2 regions of the Sphingomonas sp. SORGH_AS_0789 genome follow, and region 1 is predicted to be linked to the other one. Evidence: riboswitches for the same ligand, from Rfam matches in the RefSeq annotation. Region 1 holds a riboswitch; the other holds the start of a gene.
What was found. Region 1 has a riboswitch for thiamine pyrophosphate ahead of QE360_RS15370 (TonB-dependent receptor domain-containing protein). Riboswitches for the same ligand answer to the same signal wherever they lie in the genome.
Positions count from the first base shown of each region.

Region 2: linked by a shared signal. The riboswitch ahead of thiC (phosphomethylpyrimidine synthase ThiC) and the one ahead of QE360_RS15370 (TonB-dependent receptor domain-containing protein) in region 1 are both predicted to bind thiamine pyrophosphate.

Region 1 is NZ_JAVIYV010000001.1:3,365,607-3,370,823, forward strand. Features, by position in the region: gene QE360_RS15365 (phosphotransferase) at 1-86, opposite strand, end outside; gene QE360_RS15370 (TonB-dependent receptor domain-containing protein) at 89-2,398, opposite strand; TPP riboswitch at 2,430-2,539, opposite strand; gene QE360_RS15375 (class I SAM-dependent methyltransferase) at 2,572-3,186, opposite strand; gene QE360_RS15380 (PIG-L family deacetylase) at 3,183-3,836, opposite strand; gene QE360_RS15385 (acyl-CoA dehydrogenase) at 3,833-4,825, opposite strand; gene QE360_RS15390 (glycosyltransferase) at 4,822-5,217, opposite strand, start outside.
Region 2 is NZ_JAVIYV010000001.1:1,664,662-1,669,878, reverse strand. Features, by position in the region: gene QE360_RS07740 (DUF3892 domain-containing protein) at 236-517, shown strand; gene thiC (phosphomethylpyrimidine synthase ThiC) at 607-2,454, opposite strand; TPP riboswitch at 2,500-2,590, opposite strand; gene QE360_RS07730 (ferritin-like domain-containing protein) at 2,736-3,755, opposite strand; gene QE360_RS07725 (ferritin-like domain-containing protein) at 3,793-4,749, opposite strand; gene egtD (L-histidine N(alpha)-methyltransferase) at 4,950-5,217, opposite strand, start outside.

The DNA.
Region 1 (5,217 bases):
GTGATCGCGGGCCAGGTGGGTGCCTCCATCGCCAGCCCCATGCCATGGACGCGGTGACCGGCACCCGCCTCGTCCGGGATGGCCATGCTCAGAACCCGCGCGAAATCGTCGCGACGACCGCCGATCCGCCGCCGATATAGTAGGACGGCGCATTGCCCATGATGATCGTGCCGCCGCGCCCGACGACATCGCGTGCGTTGGTCGTGACGGACTGAACCCCCGCCAGGACATGCGGATCGGTGACGTTGATCGCATTGACCCGCAGGTCGGTCCGCTTGCCGTCGAGCCAATCGGCCAGATGGACGCCGATCGCCAGGTCTAGCGTGGCATACCCCGGGATGCTCTCGTCGTTCATGAACGTCGCATATTGGCGACCGACATATTTGCCCGCGATACTGCCGAACAGATGCCCATCGTCATAGGTGCCACCGGCGCCGAACTGGAGCGTCGGGCTGGATACCGCTCGCTTGCCCTGCGTCGGCAGATAGTCTCCGCCGACCGGCAGATCGTCATCGATCCGCGCGCGCAGATATTCGCCCGAGACATAGACGCTGACGCCCCTGGCGGGACGGTAATCGATCTCGGCATCGACGCCATAGGACGTCTGTCCGCCCGCGTTCAGCGTCGAATTGACCAGCGCCCCGCCATTGTCGACCACGGTCGCCAGCTGGCGGTTGCGGAATTTGTAGTGGAAGCCGGTCACCGAGGCGGAAAGGCTGGGCCCGATATAGCGATAGCCGATTTCCTGCGACACCGAATATTCGTTCTTCAACGCGTCCGTGCCGCGCGTCGAGACCACGCCGCCGTCATAGCTGTCGTACAGCGTGAATTCGTTGGGCGTCCGGAAATTGGTCGTGACGTTGGCAAAGACCTGCTGTCGATCGTCGAGATCATAATGGACGGCGGCGCGCGGCAGGGCGGCGAAGCTGTCGCTTCGCACGCGGGTCTGCGGTCCGGGCAGGTAATTGCGGCCGTTGCGGAGCAGGTTGACGCCCTTGAAGCCGATATCGACCGTCAGCCTGGGGCTCAGCGCGATGCTGTCGGCCACGAAGACGCTCTTCGTCACGGTGACGGTGCGCTGGTTCTCATAGGCGAGCAGGCGGCCATCGGCGGTGCGGATCGCCTTGCTGCGATAGCCCCAGCGGTCGGCCGGGCGTCCGTCGGTGCCAACGGCGGTATAGGTCTGGGTGACGCGGTCGGTGCCATAGTCGAACCACAGGCCTGCGGTCAGCCGGTGCATGCCCGCGCGCAGCGTCAGGCTGGCGACCTGGCCGGTCCGCATCTGATCGCCGGTATAATTGCCCAGCACCGTCGCGACCCCATTCGCCGCGCCGGGTAGCGCGATCGGCTGCGCCAGTTCTTCGCTGCCCAGGAAATTGCCGGTGGTCGCAAGCTGGGTGCCATAGGGCGAATTGCCATAGCCGAACTGGAGATAGGTCGTGGCGTCCAGCGTCAGCCGATCGCCCAGAACCAGATGCACGGGGGCCGAGGCATAGAGATTGCGGAAGGGCGCCCGGTACAGCTCCCAGTAACGGGTTTCCCCCGGCACATACTCGGCATCATAGTTGAAGCCCCGCCCCCGCGCGCGCCAATCGGCCAGGGTTGGGCTGGCATAGCTGGAGGAATTGGCGTCATTGTACGACAGGGCCAGGCTGACACGGTTCCCGTTTCCCCATTCGCCCAGCAGCTTGGCATCGACATGCTGGCGCAGATCATAGCCCGCGCCGCGCCAATTGTCCGCGCGGGTGTTGGAATAGGACAGGAACGCCTTCAGCCCGGTATTTCCGATCGTCCCGGTATCGACCCGGACAAAGGCCCGGTGCATGTTGTACGACCCCAGTGACAGATCGGCGAGCATTCCGCGCGCCGCCTTGGGATCGTCGAGCGACAGCGACAACAGACCGCCCGTGCCGCCCACGGTCGGCGAGGCGAGATCGACCGCCCCCTGGGCCAGCCGGATCGCCCGCACATTCTCCGCATCGGCGAATTGCGACGGATAGGCGTAGTAATAGCCGATGTCGTTCTGCGGCGCGCCCTCCATCAGCACGCCGATCTCATCCTGCCCCAGACCGCGCAGCGTCAGGCTGGAACTGGTCGACAGGCCATAGGGATCGCTGGACGCGACATTGGCGCCGGGCAGCAGGCTCACCAGCTGAAAGGCGTTCAGCGTCGGGGCCTGCTTGACGATGAAGTCCGAGGAAATCTCGCTGACCGCCTTGGGTTCGGTCTGGTCGGGCAGCAGCCCCTCGGGATCGCGGTGGCCGATCACGCGAATATCGGCGGGCGCGTCGGTCGCTCGCTGCGCCGATGCCGCGCCGGGCGGCGCCAGCCACGCGGCGGACAGCAGCAGGGCACCATATCGGATCGTCTTGCGATCGCGCGAAATCTCAACAGCCATCGTCTCTCGTCCACTTCACACGGAAGGACGACGAAGGAACCGCCACCCTCCCTACGCCGGTATCAGCCGGATCAGGTTCGGCGGGTCATGGGCTGCTGCCCATCTCTCGACCGCGCATCAGCGGTTCCCCGGGGATGGCGTCGTCTAGGCGCTTACGGCCCGTAAGCAAATGATTATCGATGGCGGAAGGAAAGACCCGTCCGGGCCCCCGCGTCGCACCGCCGCGCGACGAGGACATGCCAGCGCGCCCGGCGGCGCATGGTCTCGACCTGCCAGGTCATGCCGGTCATCCGCAGGAAGCGTTCCTGGATGTCGGCGGCGTGCTGCGCGAAGTCGTAATAGTCGATGCGATGATGCGCGAGGACCAGCCGCCCGCCGGGGCGCAAGGCCGCAGCGACACCATGCGCGACATGCCGCATCGCGATGGGCGAAAGATAATAGAGCAGCTCGGCGATGACGATCGCATCATAGTCCCGTCGCGGAAACCGCGCGGGCAAGACCAGCGGTATTGCCCGTGCTCGCGGCCAGGCAGCGATCGCCCGCGCCGTCAGGCGGGTGCCCTTGACCGTACCCTCGGTCGCGTCGAGCCGAAGCGCGCGGCGCGCGATGGCGCGGCTGTTCGACCCATTGCCGCTGCCCAGTTCCAGGACCCTGCCCCATGGCCCCTGGCCCAGCGCATGCAGGATCGCCCGGCGCTTCACCGCCTCGTCCCGGTTGGAGAAGGTCCGCCAGGGGTCGTCGTCCGCCGCGAACTTCTCGGCAAAGCCGCCAAGGTCGATCGCCTTCATCGCCTCACCGGCAGGAAACGCTCGACCGGGTGGGAAAAGGTCGCGAGTTCATGGCGTGCGATCGAAAAGCCCTGGGGATCATCGGTGATCGCGCCCAACTGGGTCCGATGCACCCGGATCAGCGCGCGCTTCGCCGCCGCGCCGCCGGGGATCGGGACGGTCCGGCTCCGCGCCGCCAGCCGCTTTTGCGGCGGCCAGACCTGATAGGTCAGACGCCGCCCGCCAAAGCGAAAACGGCCAAGCGCGGTCGCGACCGCCCGGTGATCGGGATGGGCATCCGTGGCGGCGGGCCCGACCAGCAGGTCCATGCCCCGATGTTTCCGGAGCGCCCGGTGCAGCCGCTCGCGGCAAGGATCGCCCTCCGCCATCAATCCACCATCGGGCAGACCGAGGAACGTCACCCGGTCGCTCCGGACGCCCAGACGGCGCAGCGCATGGCGGCTTTCCCGCTCGCGCGCGGCGATCAGACGCACGGCGGGCCATGTCTGGCTGCCGGGATGCGAGGCGGCGCCGTCGCTGACCACGACGACCCAAACCCCGCTCCCCCGCCGCCGCAGCGCCTGGATCAGCCCCGCCACCCCGATGATCTCGTCATCGGGATGCGGCGCGACGATGACGGCCCTGCGGACGTCGTTGAGGTCCAGCCTCACAGCGACAGCTCCAGCAACCCCTGCGCCACCGCCTGCCCGACCCGAAGGCGTTGGGCGTCGGGCATGGGCTGGCGCAGATAGACCGCCAGATCGGCCAGCATCGCGGAGAGCGGATGGGTGAGGAACTGCCCCGCCAGCCCCACCGCCTCCCGAGCGATCACGATCGCCTGCTCGGCCGCGTCCGCCACCGCCATGCGCGCAGCCGCGACCCGCGCCAGCCGCGCCTCTTCGACCTCCTCCCCGAACCAGCATCGCGCCGTGCGCCGCACGATGGCCGCCGCCACCTCCGCCAGCGCGAACAACCGCGCGAGCCGGGCCGACTGGAACGGATCGTCGGCGCGCCCCGCCTCGACCAGATGGCGGCGAGTCAGGTCGCACAGCCCGGCCACGCCCCCGGCATGGACCGCCGCGAACCGCAGCGCCCCGCCGCTGAAAAAGGGCTCGCGCGCATAGAGGTTCGGCGCGCCGATCCGGTCGTCCTGCGCGATGACGCCGTCCCGCCAGCGGACCAGATGCGTTTCGGACCGCTGCATGCCCGTCACCCGCCACCAGTCGCGGTCGATCACCGGCGCGACCCGCGCCAGATCGAGCAGCAGCAGTTGCACCCCCTCGATCGTGTCCGCCGTGACCAGCGCGTGGCTCAGCACCCCGGCGCCCGAGGCATGGCTCTTGCCCCCGGTCAACCGCTCGCCGTCCAGCCGCAGGGGCTCGCCCGCCAGTCCGGCATTCCAGACGCCCAATGTCGCCCCCTGCGCCAGTAACCCGCTGAGCCGTTCCACCTGCGCCGCCGATCCGTAGCGGCGCACGATCTGCACCGCATCGACATGGCCCTCGACCAACCGTCCGAGCGGCAGATCGCGCCGGCCGATGTCATAGAGCCGGGCCAGCAGCGCGACATGGTCCTCGACCGTTAGGGGATCACCCGGGGGATGCTCGGCCCAGCCCATAGCGGCAATCGCGTTTCGCATTTCGTCGGCCATGGCGGTCATGCCGCAATCTCGCACCATCGGCTCTCCAGTTCCGTAAGAAGATCTTCGGCGTCCGACAGCGACACTTGGCCGGAATGAACGGCCGGTGCCGGGACGATCCGCATCGCGAACGCCTCCGCATTGGGGCAATCGCGCGCGACGCCCAGGACATGGTCCGCCGAAAGGCCCAGCCGCTCGCCGAGCGCGATGCGCCGGTCGACCCGGTCGATCATGGCGAAGCTTTGCCGCGCGGCCGCCTGGGCGCGCCATTGCCAGGCCGCCCCGCGCGGATCGGCCATGCGCGGCGGCTCGCCCTGATCCAGCGCCAGCAATTGGCCGGCAAGCCCGCCGCCGATACGACCCTGTCGGCGGGACGAGGTCTCCACGATCATCGCCGCGTCCCGACGGACGCG
Region 2 (5,217 bases), 1.7 Mb from region 1:
GGCCGCTGATGTCATGTCTATCAGGCTCTACTGCTCAGCGCTAGAAGCGAGAAGCGGCATTGACGAAGACTCGGTTTCATGATTTCTTCATCAAGTCAGGGCGGTCGTTCCAGCGACCGCCCTGACAAACGGCAGGCATCCCCGCCGGTGCTGTGGTCAGCCTCGGGAATCTATGGGGCCGTTAGCTCAAGGTCAACCGCCACGATGCCTGGGTGGTCGTGCGGAGCTATGTAAGATGGCCAATACAGCGCAAATTCAGTGCATCAACAAGACCAGCCGATATAGCGCGTACGAGCGCATTTCGCATGTCGGCGGCGCTTTTCCCAGCCGATGGAAACTGACGCAGGAAGAGGCCATTGCGGCGATCGAGTCCGGTCAGTGGCAATTTTACGTATCGGTAGGCGGTCAATCGGCGTGGGTCATCGTCGCCCGCTCAGCCGCAGGCAATAAGTATCTGAAGACGCAAAACGATGGCGAGCAGCCCAACAATTTGTTGAGCCTGCCCGAATGCCCCTAAGCTGAAATTCCCATGGCCTTCGACTTCGCTCAGGCTGAACGGAGGCTGGGAATTGGGGCCGCATCCTTACCGGGTGCGGCCCCTTTTCGTTACTCCGCCGGCAGGTAAACCTCCCCGCCCTTCTCGCGGAATTTCTCGCTCATTTGCTGCATCCCCGCCTCGGCGTCCTCCGCCGCGACGAAGGTTTCGACCGGGGCATTCTGCTTGGCGGCGAACTCGCGCACTTCCTGCGTGATCTTCATCGAGCAGAATTTCGGGCCGCACATCGAACAGAAATGCGCGGTCTTGGCACCCTCCGCCGGGAGCGTCTGGTCGTGGTAGGATTCCGCCGTGTCGGGGTCGAGCGACAGATTGAACTGGTCGCGCCAGCGGAACTCGAAGCGGGCGCGGCTCAGCGCGTCGTCGCGCATCTTGGCGGCCGGGTGCCCCTTGGCCAGATCGGCGGCATGGGCGGCCAGCTTGTAGGTCACGACGCCGACCTTCACGTCGTCGCGGTCGGGCAGGCCCAGATGCTCCTTGGGCGTGACGTAGCAGAGCATCGCCGTGCCGTACCACCCGATCATCGCCGCGCCGATGCCGCTGGTGATATGGTCGTAACCCGGCGCGATGTCGGTCGTCAGCGGCCCGAGCGTGTAGAAGGGCGCCTCTCCGCACGCCTCCAGCTGCTTGTCCATATTCTGCTTGATCTTGTGCATCGGCACATGGCCCGGCCCCTCGATCATGACCTGCACGTCCTGTTCCCAGGCGCGCTTGGTCAGCTCGCCCAGCGTGTAGAGCTCGGCGAACTGCGCCTCGTCATTGGCGTCGGCGATCGCGCCGGGGCGCAGGCCGTCGCCCAGCGAATAGGCGATGTCATAGGCCTTCATGATCTCGGTGATCTCGTCGAAGCGTTCGTAGAGGAACGACTCCTTGTGATGCGCCAGGCACCACTTCGCCATGATCGAGCCGCCGCGCGACACGATGCCGGTCACGCGCTTGGCGGTCAGCGGGATATAGGGCAGGCGCACACCCGCATGGATGGTGAAATAGTCGACGCCCTGCTCGGCCTGTTCGATCAGCGTGTCGCGGAAGATTTCCCAGGTCAGTTCCTCGGCGATGCCGCCGACCTTCTCCAGCGCCTGATAGATGGGGACGGTGCCGATCGGCACCGGCGAGTTGCGGATGATCCATTCGCGCGTGTCGTGGATGTTGCGCCCCGTCGACAGGTCCATGACCGTGTCCGCGCCCCAGCGGATCGACCAGACCAGCTTGTCGACCTCGGACGCGACGTTCGAGGCGACCGCCGAATTGCCGATATTGGCGTTGATCTTGACCAGGAAGTTACGGCCGATCGCCATCGGTTCGGATTCGGGGTGGTTGATATTGTTGGGGATGATCGCCCGGCCGCGCGCCACTTCGTCGCGGACGAATTCGGGGGTCACGTAATCGGGGATGGCAGCGCCGAAGCTCTCGCCGTCGCGGACATATTCGCGCAGCATCTCGCGGCCCAGATTCTCGCGGGTCGCGACATATTCCATCTCGGGCGTGATGATGCCTTTGCGGGCATAGTGCATCTGGCTGACGTTCATGCCTGCACGGGCGCGTAACGGGCGGTTCAGCCCGGTGCGCGGGAATTGCGGCACGCCGCCCGAACGGTCGGGGCCGAGCTGGCCATTGTCCTCGGGGCGGATCTCGCGACCGTCATAGGCTTCGACATCGCCGCGCGCCTCGATCCAGTCGCGGCGGATTTGCGGCAGGCCCGCCATGATGTCGATGCGCGCATTGGGATCGGTATAGGGGCCGCTGGTGTCATAGACGCGCAAGGGCGGCTCGCCCGAAGACGGGTCGAGATGGATTTCGCGCATCGCGACGCCCAGGGGCCCGACATGAATCTTCTTCGACCCACGAATGGGGCCGGTGGTGACGCCAATTTCAGCCTTTGCGGGGATATCTGCCATAGTCCACTCCATGCGGAGGAAACGGACCATGAGAGACGGGGCCGCTCCCTCCCTACGCCGGTGTCAGCCGGATCAGGTTCAGCGGGTCGGGGGCTCTTGCCCCCCTCTCAAGCGCAGGTCAGCGCTCCCCCGGGGATGGACCCTGCATAAGCGCAAATCGCGCCAAGCAGAAGGGCTTTCCGCCGAAATGCCCCGCGCGCCCGGGCGGACGCATGAAAGCCCCGGTCGGCCAGGGGCTGGCGGCCGACCGGGGCGATCACCCTTTGCGGGACAGCAATGCGTCAGCCGCTGGCCGCGCTGGTCCGTACATTGCCGTTCAGGCCGCTCGGGAAGAAGCCGCCGCCGGTCACCGCCGCCTTGTTGAGATAGACGACGTTCAGCACCTGCTGCGGCGTGCGGACAAAGGCGACGGCGTTGGAATCGGCGGGCACGATGTTGGACACCGTCTGGCCGTTGACGGTGTTCGGACCGATCCCCTGGTCGAGATCGGACGAGCCGTCCAGGCTGTCGCGCGCGTCCGAAATCTGCTGCGCCGCCGTGCGCAGGGCGGTGGTGCTCAGCCCCTTGCGATACAGGACCGAGCGGACCAGCCCCGCATGATAGGCCTCGGCCGCGTGGATGCCCGCCGCCGCCTCGACAAAGGTCTTGTTGGAGAGCAGCGTGACACCGCCCATATAAGCGGTGACGCCGACATCCTCGAAGATATAGGCGGCGAGCAGGAAATTCTCGTCCGAGGCATAGGGGTCGAAGGTTCCGGTCGACCCGATCACCCCGGCCGCGCGCGCCGCCGCCGTGAAGGCGCCATTGGCATCGCCCGACAGGTTGATCGCGGGCTGCGCCACCGCGCTGGAGCCCAGGGCGTTGCGCAGGAAGGTGACGTGCGCGATCTCGTCATAGGCGATCTCGCGGGCATATTGCGCCACCAACGGGTCCTGAAACGCGACCTGGCGCGGCTGTCCGCTGGTGCTGGTCGCGACCGAGCCTTGCGTCCCCGTCCCGGCCTGAAGCGAGGCGGACAGGCCCGCGCCGAACGCGGCATAGCTGTAGAATTGCGCCTCCAGATATTCCAGCTGAAGCGCGAAGTTCAGGACATCGGCGTCGGTGACCGAACCCGCCGTCGCGGTCGGGGTGGGCGTCGGCAGGACGATGACGTCGTTATCGTCGCTGCCGCAGGCGCCCAGCATGGCCAGCCCGCCCACCGCACCGGCCCCGGCGGCCATACGCATGAAACGGCGACGATCGGACCGGCGCTTGGCCGAAGCCTCTTCGATCACATCGAGAATGAAGCGTTCTTCGCTCATGATGAAAAATCCTCTCGGAACGAGGAAAAGGGGGGGATCAGTTGGCCGCGCTGGCGCGCAGCGTGCCGTTGACGCCGGCGGGGAAGAATCCGCCCAGCGTGGCCGACGCCTTGTTGAGATAGACGATGTTCAGCACCTGCTGCGGCGTGCGGCTGAACGCGATCCCGTTGGAGTCGAGCGGCACGATGTTGGACACCAGCTGTCCGCCGACCGTGGTCGCGGCAATGCCCTGATCCAGGTCGGTGGTCCCGTCCAGGCTGTCGCGCGCGTCCGAGATCTTGCCCGCCGCGGTGATCAGTGCCGGGGTCTGGATACCCTTGGCATAGAGCGTCGTGCGGACGATCGCGGCGTGATAGGCTTCGACCGCCAGGATGCCGGCGGCGGCCTGGAGGAAGGTCTTGTTGCTGATCAGCGGCGAGGCCCCCTTATAGGCGGTCACGCCGACATCCTCGAAGATGTAGGCGCCGAGCAGGAAATTCTCGTCCGAGGCGTAAGGATCGAAGGTCGCGTTGGAGTCGATCACGCCCGACGCGCGTGCGGCTGCGGTGAACGCGCCGTTCGCGTCGCCTGAGATGTTGATCGCGGGCTGCGCCACCGCCGAGTTGCCGAGCGCGGTGCGCAGGAACGCGACATGCGCGGCTTCGTCGGCCGCGATCTCGCGGGCATATTGCTCGACGATCGGGTCGGTGAACGTCACCTTTTTGCCGCCGGTGACCGCGCCTTGCGTGCCCGTGCCGGTCAACTGGCTGGAGGCGAGGCCGGTGCCGTTGGCGGCAAAGGCATAGAATTGCGCTTCGAGATATTCGAGGTTCAACGCGAAGTTCAGGATATCCGCGTCGGTGATCGTCGACTGGGCCCCCGCCTTGCTGGTCAGGGTAAAGGCCGCGACGCCGGCGGCGGCGGCGCCCATCGCCGTCTTGAAGAACGCGCGTCGTTGATCGCGGCGCTGGGCCCGTGCGTCGAATGCATCGAGCAGGTGTGCGCTTTCGGTCATCATGCTCCTCCCGGTATGGAACCCTCGCAAGTCTATCTGTCGGATCTTTGCCAACAGATGGACTTGCAAGAGGGTCAAGCGGGAAGACTTTTCAGGGTAAAGCCCAACGCCCGACCGAAAAGCGAAACGTTACGTCCCCAGGAAAAGACGCAACTCTTTTCACCTGTCCGGTTAGACCGCGATTCGATACGACGAAACGTTCAAGGAGCAAGACGAACCGATTGCGCCTCGGCCAGATAGACCGCGAACATATCGTCCGGATCGCTCCATTGTGCGACCGGGGTCCAGCCACCAGCGCGCAGCAGGATCTTGGCGTCGCGGGGGCCGTATTTGTGGCTGTTCTCGGTGTGGATCGTCTCGCCCGCGGCCATGGCGAAGGGGCGGCCCTCGATGGTGAAGGCGACGTCGCGGATTGCGGCCAGGTGCATCTCGATCCGCGAGCGGTCGTCGTTCCAGACCGCGCGGTGG